2 linked regions of the Hahella sp. HNIBRBA332 genome follow. The protein of the gene in region 1 interacts with the protein of each later gene in a pairwise test. Links are inferred from orthologs where the notes say so. Each region holds a gene or a part of one and is shown on either strand. Other genes may lie near its edges.

Region 1 (5,131 bases):
TAAGGCTGGACACCAAAAGTGTGGTGACAGGGAGTACACCAATAAAGTCATCTTTTCGGTTCACCACCAGCAAGCTATCGGTCATGTTGGGCAGACTTTTGTGGCTGCGCAGATAGCGAAGCACAACGTCGACGGTAATGTCCGGACGCACGGTGATCATGTCCGTGTTCATCAGGCCGCCGGCGGAGTCTTCTGGATAGGCCAGTACTTCTTCCAGGCGCTGGCGATCCTGAGCGTCCATGGTCTCCAGGACTTCCTGGATGACGGCTTCCGGCAATTGCTGTAACAAGTCGGCGAGGTCGTCGACTTCGAAGTCTTCGGCGATCTCAATAACGTCCTGAGCATTCATTTCGCTGAGGAAGTCGGAACGAATTTCATCGCTCAGATATTGAAGAACTTCGCCATCCAGTTCGTCATCGACTAACTGCCAGAGTAACTTCCGCTCATTGGGCGGAGACGATTCCAGTAAGTGGGCGATGTCGCTGGGGGATAGGCCGCCGTTCAGAATGCGCGCGACCTGCTGCAAAGACCCGCTTTCCAGCGCTTCCGCAATGGAGCGCATACGGACCTTGGCAGTGCTTTTTTCGGTCGCTTGAGGCATAGACTTACATCCGCGTTTAGGGCGGCCCGCAACGGGCAGCGAGGAAATTGCCGGATTAAATACAGAGACGGGCTCTGCGCCGTTGTGGCGCCAGTATAAGCGAGCCCACTATAAAGTGTAAGTTAAGACGAAAAATAGTCTAAGGAAAATCAGGGAATTGTCTTACTTTATTCAAGCGGTTTGTATTGTCTGGTATGTTTGGAAGGGATGGGGCGAAGCGCCCCGAAAGCATTAGGGTTATTCACCCTCTCCGAAATAGTCCTCGATCAGAGCCTTGATGGCGTGAAAGGCTTCCTCTTCGTCCGGGCCTTCTATTTTCAAAGTGAGAAGCGTTCCCTTGCTGGCGGCGAGCATCATGACCGCCATTATGCTTTTTCCGTCAACTTCCTGGCCTTCTTTGGCTACTCTGATCTTACTGGCGAATCGGCCGCTGGTGGACACGAATTTGGCCGCCGCTCGGGCGTGCAGGCCAAGCTTATTAATAATAGTGACTTGTTCCTGGATCATGGGGCGCGATGAATATAAAAGATTGAAATTTCCTGAATGTTGGATTCAGGCCGGTTTAATTGTTAAGCGACAGTGGCTTCTTATTGTTAAAACCTTATTGCGCCAGCTCTTTGTGGCGCACTTGGACATTATCATATTTTTTCTTGAAATGCTCTCCCAGGCACTCGCAGATATAGACGGAGCGGTGTTGCCCGCCAGTACAGCCGATGCTGATCGTCATATAGGTGCGGTTGCTGTTCTGGAAGTGCGGAATCCAGGTCTCAAGAAAGCTGATGATGTGCTGCAGCATCTGTTCCGGTTCCGGATGCTGCTTAAGGAATTCAATGATTTCCTGATCAGTGCCTTTATAGCCGCGCAGTGCGGTGTCCCAGTAGGGGTTGGGGAGGCAGCGTACGTCAAACACCATGTCGGAATCCGACGGCACGCCATGCTTGAAGCCGAAAGACTGAAAGAGCAGAGCCAGCTCTTGGGTTTTGTGTCCGATAACCCTGATCTTTACCTGATCTCGTAACTGGTAAATGGAGAGGTCGCTGGTGTCTATGTAGAGGTTCGCCAGGGTGGCGATTGGCTCCAATAACTGCTTCTCTTTGGCGATGGCTTCTTTCAGCGATGTGCTTTTACTGCTGAGCGGGTGCTTGCGACGCGTTGCATGAAATCGTTTGATCAAGGTGGCGTCATTAGCGTCAAGATAGATGATTTCCACATCGATATTATGCGCTTGCAGAGTGGCGTAAATGGACGGGAAGTCCGATAAGTCCCTATAAAGATTACGGGCGTCTATGCTGACGGCGAGCTGCTGGTTTTGGGTTTTCCCCTGATCCAGCACCTCTTGGGTGAGAGGCGAGAGGAGACCGATAGGCAGGTTATCGATGCAGTAATAACCCATATCCTCCAAGACATGGAGCGCCGTACTTTTTCCGGAGCCTGAACGACCGCTTACGATAATCAGCTTCATGTCTTCCTCTTTCCATCGAAGCTGGATTATTTCTCCAGCACCCTCCTGAACAGGGTTTCGTCGTTGTCACAGTCGCGCAGGTGTTCGCAGAAGCGACGGTCATTGAATTTCTGGGCCAGTTGGCTCAGTAGGTCCAAGTGTTCGCTGGTGGCCTCCTGAGGCACGATCAGAACGAACAGCAGGTCTACGGGTTCGTTGTCTATGGCGTCAAAAGGGATCTTGTCCTTGAGTGTAATCAAGGCCCCTATGATGCGGTCGCAGTTTTCCAGGCGGCAGTGGGGTATTGCGATGCCCTGGCCGATACCAGTGCTGCCGAGTCTTTCACGGCAGATCAGGTTGGTAAAAATGGCGTTCTCGTCCAAAAATGGAAAATGTTGCGCAATCAGATTGGCGATATATTCGAGAACGCGCTTCTTACTCGAGCCCGACACCCCACAGCGTGTGAGGGCGGGCGAGATAATTGACTCAATAGTTAGTGTGGTTTGGGCCATGTTCTGTTATCTGGCGGATGCGCCGTGCATCCGATCAACGTGCTTCTCTTTGTGTTTGAGGATCTGGCGATCTAATTTGTCCACCAGTGCGTCAATTGACGCGTACATATCTTCGTGTTCAGCATTGGCATGCAGGTCAGCGCCGCTTATGTGCATGGTTGCTTCTGCAATCTGACGCTGTTTTTGAATGGAGAGCGTAACTTGGACATTACTGATACTGTCGAAGTGTCGTTCGAGCTTGTCGAACTTGTTGTTAACGTAATCTTTCAGTGCTTCAGTTAACTCGACTTGATGTCCGGTGATGTTCATTTGCATACTTTGCTCCTAATGCCAATATACGGTGCATTATGAATTTTGCACTTCCATGAAAAATACTAGCACATCCAGTTTGTGACTATTTGATTTAAGTCTTATACCTGTATTCCTCCTTTTAAATTAATCGCTTACGTTCATTGGAAGGCGGAATGGAAAGCGCCTCCCGGTACTTTGCGATCGTGCGACGGGCGACGTTGATGCCCTGTTCGCCAAGCAGCGCAGCAATTTTGCTGTCGCTCAATGGTTTCTTCGGTGATTCCGCCGCAACTAACTTCTTGATAATAGCTCTAATAGCGGTCGAAGAACACTCGCCACCCGTGTCTGTGCTGACATGGCTGGAGAAAAAGTACTTCAGCTCAAATACGCCGCGAGGAGTGTGCATATATTTCTGGGTGGTCACCCGGGAAATGGTTGACTCATGCATCTCCACCGCCTCCGCAATATCGTGCAGCACCAGCGGCTTCATCGCCTCTTCGCCGTACTCTAGGAATCCTTGCTGATGTTCGACGATTTGTGAAGCGACTTTCAACAGAGTTTCATTACGGCTTTGCAAGCTTTTGATAAACCAGCGCGCTTCCTGTAACTGATCGCGCAAGTAAGTGTTGTCTGAGCTGTTGTCCGCGCGTCTCACCAAGCCCGCATAGCCAGGGTTGATGCGGATCTTGGGGGCGATTTCCGGATTCAGCTCCACCAGCCACCGGCCATTGTTTTTTTTGACGATAACGTCAGGAACCACATATTCGGTATTGCTTTCCTGAATGCCTTCGCCCGGTCTTGGGTTCAAACTTTGAATCAGCTTTAGTACTTCCCGCAGATCGTCTTCTTTCAGGCGGCTGCGACGCATTAGTTGGGCGTAGTCGCGGTTGCCAAGCAGATTGATGTAGTGGCTGACCACCAGCTTGGCTTGACCTAGCCAAGGGGTGTCTTTCGGCAGTTGATTCAGCTGGCTCAGCAGGCAATCCTGCAGGTTGCAGGTGGCGACACCGGGAGGATCGAATTGCTGGATACGTTTTAAAACTGCGCATACTTCGTCCAGCTCAATTTCTTCTTCCCCCTCAGTTTGCAGACCGCTATGAATTTCATCGGGAGTGAGGGAGAGATAACCATCAGGACTGACTGCATCAATAATCGCTACGGCGATCATGCGGTCAATGTCGGACATGGGGGTAAGGTTGAGTTGCCAGAGAAGGTGGTCTTGCAGGGTTTCGCCTTTGCTGTTGCGGGACTCGAAGTCGTATTCGTCATCCTCGCCGCCGCTGTAGTTGCTTGATCCGCTTTGGAAGACATCATCCCAGGCGGTATCGACGGGCAAATCGTTCGGAATGGAGTCGGACCAGTTGTCCTCTTCAGCGAACCCCCCTTCATCCATGCCCGACTCCTGCGTTCGTTCCTTGCTGGAGTTGTTGGCGAGCATGTCGCTGATCGTATCGTTCTGAACGTGGTTGGGTGATTCGTCCTCTTCAGACACTTCCAGCATGGGGTTGGACTCAAGCGCTTGTTGAATCTCCTGCTGTAAATCCAGTGTTGAAAGCTGCAAAAGTTTTATTGCTTGTTGCAGTTGCGGGGTCATGGTCAGCTGTTGACCCAGCTTTAACTGCAATGAAGTTTTCATAACCATCTGATGCTTACCACCGATTCAGGCACAGATCTTGTGAGTTTTTCATAGTTATTAGGTGCTTTAATCCTAAGCTCTTGAGCCTTGAGGTCCATCTGGGATGGAGACCGCCGGTTAAACTAAAGTTTGAACTGGTCACCCAGATAGACCTCTCTAACCTTTGGGTTGGCAAGGATATCACTTGGGGCGCCGCTTGCGATAATAAATCCTTCACTGACAATATAGGCGCGTTCACAAATATCCAAGGTCTCGCGCACATTATGATCTGTAATTAAAACGCCGATGCCGCGCTTTTTGAGATGCTCAATAATCTGCTTGATATCGTTGACGGAAATAGGGTCCACCCCGGCGAATGGTTCATCCAGCAGGACAAATTTTGGCTCTGTGGCCAGCGCGCGAGCGATTTCCACGCGTCGACGTTCGCCCCCTGAGAGGCTCATGCCAAGGCTTTTGCGAATATGGGTGATGTGAAACTCCTGTAGCAGTTCTTCCATTTTTAGTTTGCGCTCCTTGCGGCTGAGATCTGCTCTGGTCTCAAGGATGGCGTAGATATTGTCCTCCACTGACAGCTTTCTGAAGACCGATGCTTCCTGTGGCAGATAGCCGATGCCCTTGCGCGCTCTCCCGTGCATAGGCAGGCCAGTGAT
Region 2 (4,071 bases), 5.4 Mb from region 1 along the record:
CTAAGGCTCACGGAACGATGCAGTCCCAAGCTGTATCTGAAGTTTATTGAAAGCTCGAGCACGGAGCAGGATCTGGTCTTATTGCGAGACGCAGGCATTTTGGAGCGCTTCATGGACAATCAACATGAAGCCTTTAACCAGGGCGTACAAGGCGTGATGTTGGACTTACTGGCGCAATATCGACACTGGGGGTTTTCTTTATCGGAAATTCGTTTGCCGACCCATATTTATCAGGGCGTGAAAGACCGTTTCGTTCCCTGGCGTTTCGCTCAACATCTGGCGGATAACCTGCCATTGGCGGATTTGCGTATGATCACTGACGCTGGTCATATGTTTCCGCTGGAGGCGGACTTTCAGCGTGAACTGATGTCCGCCATACGGCGTCATCTGGTGATGTCTGAGGCTAGCGACGCCAGAAAGCAGGCGTAAACAGAATCAGCAGCGTGAATACTTCTAGACGGCCCAGCAACATGGCGAAGCAAAGGATCCATTTGGCGGGCTCGTTCAGCTCGCCGTAATGCAGCGCCACGCCGCCTAAACCTGGGCCCAGGTTATTGATGCAGGCGCCGACGGCGGACCAGGCGGTGACCTGATCCAGTCCGGTGGCGAGTAAGCCCATCAACATGAACACGAACATGAACATGTAAACGGAGAAGAACCCCCACACCGCCTCCAGCACCCGGTCCGGCACCGGCTTACGTCCCAATTTCACCTGAATCACGGCGTTGGGATGCACAATACGCTTCACTTCGCGCATGCCTTGCTTAAAGATCAACAACACCCGGATAACTTTCATGCCCCCGCCAGTGGAGCCGGCGCAGCCGCCGATGAAAGCGACAACGAACAGCAGGAATGGCAACAGGTGTGGCCAATGGGCGAAATCCGCTGTGGCGAAGCCTGTTGTGGTGGCGATGCTGACGACTTCAAACACGCCACGAATAATGGCGGTAAAGGGGTCGTAAGTGCCGGTGCCGATTAATACGCCGACGGTAATGACCGAAACAGTTATCAGGATAAGTGAATAAAAAACAAACTCTGGATCTTTCAGGTATACCAGCACGGAGCGGCGGCGCCAGGCGAAAAAGTGCATGGCGAAGTTGATCCCGGCCAGGAACATAAAAATGATGCAGATGAACTCAATCAACGGGCTGTTGAAGTAGCCAATGGAGGCGTCATGGGTGGAGAAACCGCCGATCGCGATGGTGGCGAAGCTGTGGCCGATAGCGTCGAACGCATCCATGCCCGCCCACCAATACAGCAGTGCGCACAGTGCAGTGAGTGAGACATAGATATACCAAAGCGCTTTTGCGGTTTCGGTAATTCTTGGCGTGAGTTTGTTGTCCTTTACCGGACCCGGCGCTTCCGCCCGATATAACTGCATGCCGCCGATACCCAGCATCGGCAGAATCGCCACCGCCAGCACGATGATTCCCATACCGCCCAGCCATTGCAATTGTTGGCGATACCATAGGATGGACTTGGGCAGAATGTCGATGCCGGTCATCACTGTGGCGCCGGTGGTGGTCAGCCCGGAGACGGACTCGAAGATGGCGTCAACCAGACTCAGGTGAGGATGCTCGCTCAGATAAAGAGGAACCGCTCCACTCAGACTCAGCACTACCCAAAACAGCACTGTAACGATGAAGCCGTCGCGTATGCGTAGTTCACTGGTCTGACGAAATACGGGCAGCCACACCAGGAGGCCGGTCAGAAAAATACCGCACATGGCGGTAAGGAAAGGCTGCATATGGCCGTCTTCGTAGATCAGCGACACCACGATGGGAGGGATCATGGTGGTGCTGAACAACATCAGCAGGACGCCCAGAATTTTAGCTATCGCCGAATAATGCATTGATTTGTCGTACGCTTATTTTTTGTAAATGCGTTAAAAGAATGCGAGTCCCACCTGGAACAGGCGTTCAACTTCGGCGATTCTGCGTTTATCCACCACGAACAGAATGACGTGATCATCCGGTTGAATACGCAGGTGGTCGTGAGCGATCAACACCTCGCCCCGTCTTACAATCGCGCCGATTGTCGAGCCCGCGGGCAGCGAAATCTCATCCAGACGTTTGCCTACCACTTTGGAGGAGCGATGGTCGCCGTGAGCGATCGCCTCAATGGTTTCCGCTGCTCCGCGTCGAAGTGAGTGTGCGCTCACTACATCGCCTCTCCTTACATGCGTGAGCAAGCTGCCGATGGTGGTTTGCTGTGGCGAAATAGCGACATCGATTTCGCCGCCCTGTATCAGATCGACGTAATCCGGGTTGTTGATCAAGGTCATCACCTTACGCACGCCAAGCCGCTTGGCCAGCATGGAAGCCATAATATTGGCCTCGTCGTCGTTGGTGACGGCGCAGAAAACATCTGTGTCTTCGATGTTTTCTTCCAGCAACAGCTCTTTGTAGGCCGCATTGCCGTGTAACACGATGGTCTTGTTCAGTTCTTCAGAGAGCTGGATGCAACGGTCCTGATTGTGTTCAATCAGTTTGACTTGATAGCGCCCTTCCAGCGTTTCCGCCAGCCGCGCCCCAATATTGCCGCCGCCGGCGATCATGATGCGACGGTACGGTTTCTCCAGCGGCTGTAGCTCGCTCATGACCTTGCGGATATTATCCCGCGCGGCGATGAAGAAGACCTCGTCATTTTCCTCAATGACCGTGTCGCCTTGAGGGATAATGGCTCTGTCCTTGCGATATATGGCCGCGACGCGGGTATCGATATGCGGTAGATGCTGACGCAGGTAGGCCAGTTCGTGGCCGATCAAGGGACCGCCTTTGGTGGCTTTGATGCCAACCAGCCGCACTAGCCCTTTGGAGAAATCCAGCACCTGCAAGGCGCCGGGATTCTCAATCAGGCGGGTGATGTGCTCGGTTACTACCTGCTCCGGGCTGATAATGACGTCAATGGGAAAGGCTTCAGTATTGAACAGGCCTTTCTTGGTGAGGTAAGCGGAGGTACGCACCCGGCTGATTTTGGTTGGCGTCTTGAACAACGTGAAGGCGACCTGACAGGCCACCATATTGACTTCATCGCTGTTGGTGACGGCGATCAGCATATCCGCGTCGTCCGCCCCCGCCTGTTTCAGGATGTTGGGATAGGAAGCCTGTCCCTGCACGGTGCGGATATCCAGCCGGTCCTGCAAAGAGCGCAGGCGCTGGGGATTGGAGTCCACCACGGTGATGTCATTCGCCTCGCTGGCCAGGTTTTCCGCGAGGGTTCCCCCAACTTGGCCGGCGCCAAGAATTATGATTTTCATGCTAAGCGTCCACAGCTGAGACTTTCGGTGTTGGTTGTTTCCGCAATCTGGCGTAGAAAAAGCCGTCATGGCCGCCAGTCACCGGCAAAAGCTGCACTCCGAAAGACGACTGAATTCCATATTTCCCTTCAATCGGTAAGACCTCCGCGTCCGTAGCGTCGGCGATAAAGCGTTCAATTATATGCCCATTCTCTTCTTTAAGAATAGAACAGGTCGCATAGACTAATAGGCCCCCAGGTTTCAGGGTAGTCCATAACGTTCGCAGCAGCTTCAATTGCAGCTCCGCGAGCTGGGGAATATCTTCGCTGCGGCGCAGCAGCTTGATGTCGGGGTGACGACGTATCACGCCGGTCGCGCTGCATGGCGCGTCGAGCAGAATGCGGTCGAATGGCGTCCCGTCCCACCATTGTTGCAGGTCGCCGACATCCGCGGTGCGCACATCTGCGTTCAATTGCAGACGCTGCAGCGTATCGCGAGTGCGAAGTTGGCGCTCAGGATCGACATCTACGGCGGTCACGGAGATATCCGGACAACGCTCCAATAGCGCAGCGGTTTTGCCTCCTGGCGCGCAGCAGGCGTCAAGCACCCGCTCATTGGGCTGCGGGTCCATCAGGGCGGCGCTGAGTTGCGCCGCTTCATCCTGAACAGAGCACAAGCCGGCGTCGAAGAATCCCGGCAGACAGTTTACATCCACTGCCTGTTCACACTGGATGCCGGTTTCCACCCATTCGCAGAGGTGGGCTTCCACTTCCGCCTGACGCAATTGCTGCAGATAGTCTTCCCGCTGAACTTTCTGCAAATTGACTCGTAAC

Evidence for each region.
Region 2: the proteins of ptsN (region 1) and trkA interact in binary tests that used the Escherichia coli proteins (3 or more experiments, as listed by UniProt). The link is inferred for Hahella sp. HNIBRBA332 from one-to-one orthologs.

Annotation. Positions count from the first base shown.
Region 1 is NZ_CP132203.1:268,758-273,888, forward strand. The notes cover bases 823-3,809. They hold ptsN (PTS IIA-like nitrogen regulatory protein PtsN), read right to left. Parts: upstream 2,555-3,809; coding sequence 2,090-2,554; downstream 823-2,089. Other genes in these bases: O5O45_RS01355 (HPr family phosphocarrier protein), read right to left, coding at 839-1,108; rapZ (RNase adapter RapZ), read right to left, coding at 1,203-2,063; hpf (ribosome hibernation-promoting factor, HPF/YfiA family), read right to left, coding at 2,561-2,869; O5O45_RS01375 (RNA polymerase factor sigma-54), read right to left, coding at 2,985-3,809. Outside these bases: mgtE (magnesium transporter), read right to left, coding at 1-601; more of O5O45_RS01375, read right to left, coding at 3,810-4,481; lptB (LPS export ABC transporter ATP-binding protein), read right to left, coding at 4,604-5,131. UniProt on the Escherichia coli protein: Seems to have a role in regulating nitrogen assimilation.
Region 2 is NZ_CP132203.1:5,702,396-5,706,466, reverse strand. The notes cover bases 1,073-4,071. They hold trkA (Trk system potassium transporter TrkA), read right to left. Parts: upstream 3,260-4,071; coding sequence 1,886-3,259; downstream 1,073-1,885. Other genes in these bases: rsmB (16S rRNA (cytosine(967)-C(5))-methyltransferase RsmB), read right to left, coding at 3,261-4,071; O5O45_RS25220 (TrkH family potassium uptake protein), read right to left, coding at 1,073-1,852. In the rest of the region: O5O45_RS25225 (alpha/beta fold hydrolase), read left to right, coding at 1-429; more of O5O45_RS25220, read right to left, coding at 404-1,072. UniProt on the Escherichia coli protein: Part of the constitutive potassium transport systems TrkG and TrkH. May regulate the transport activity of TrkG and TrkH systems. Binds to NAD(+) and NADH.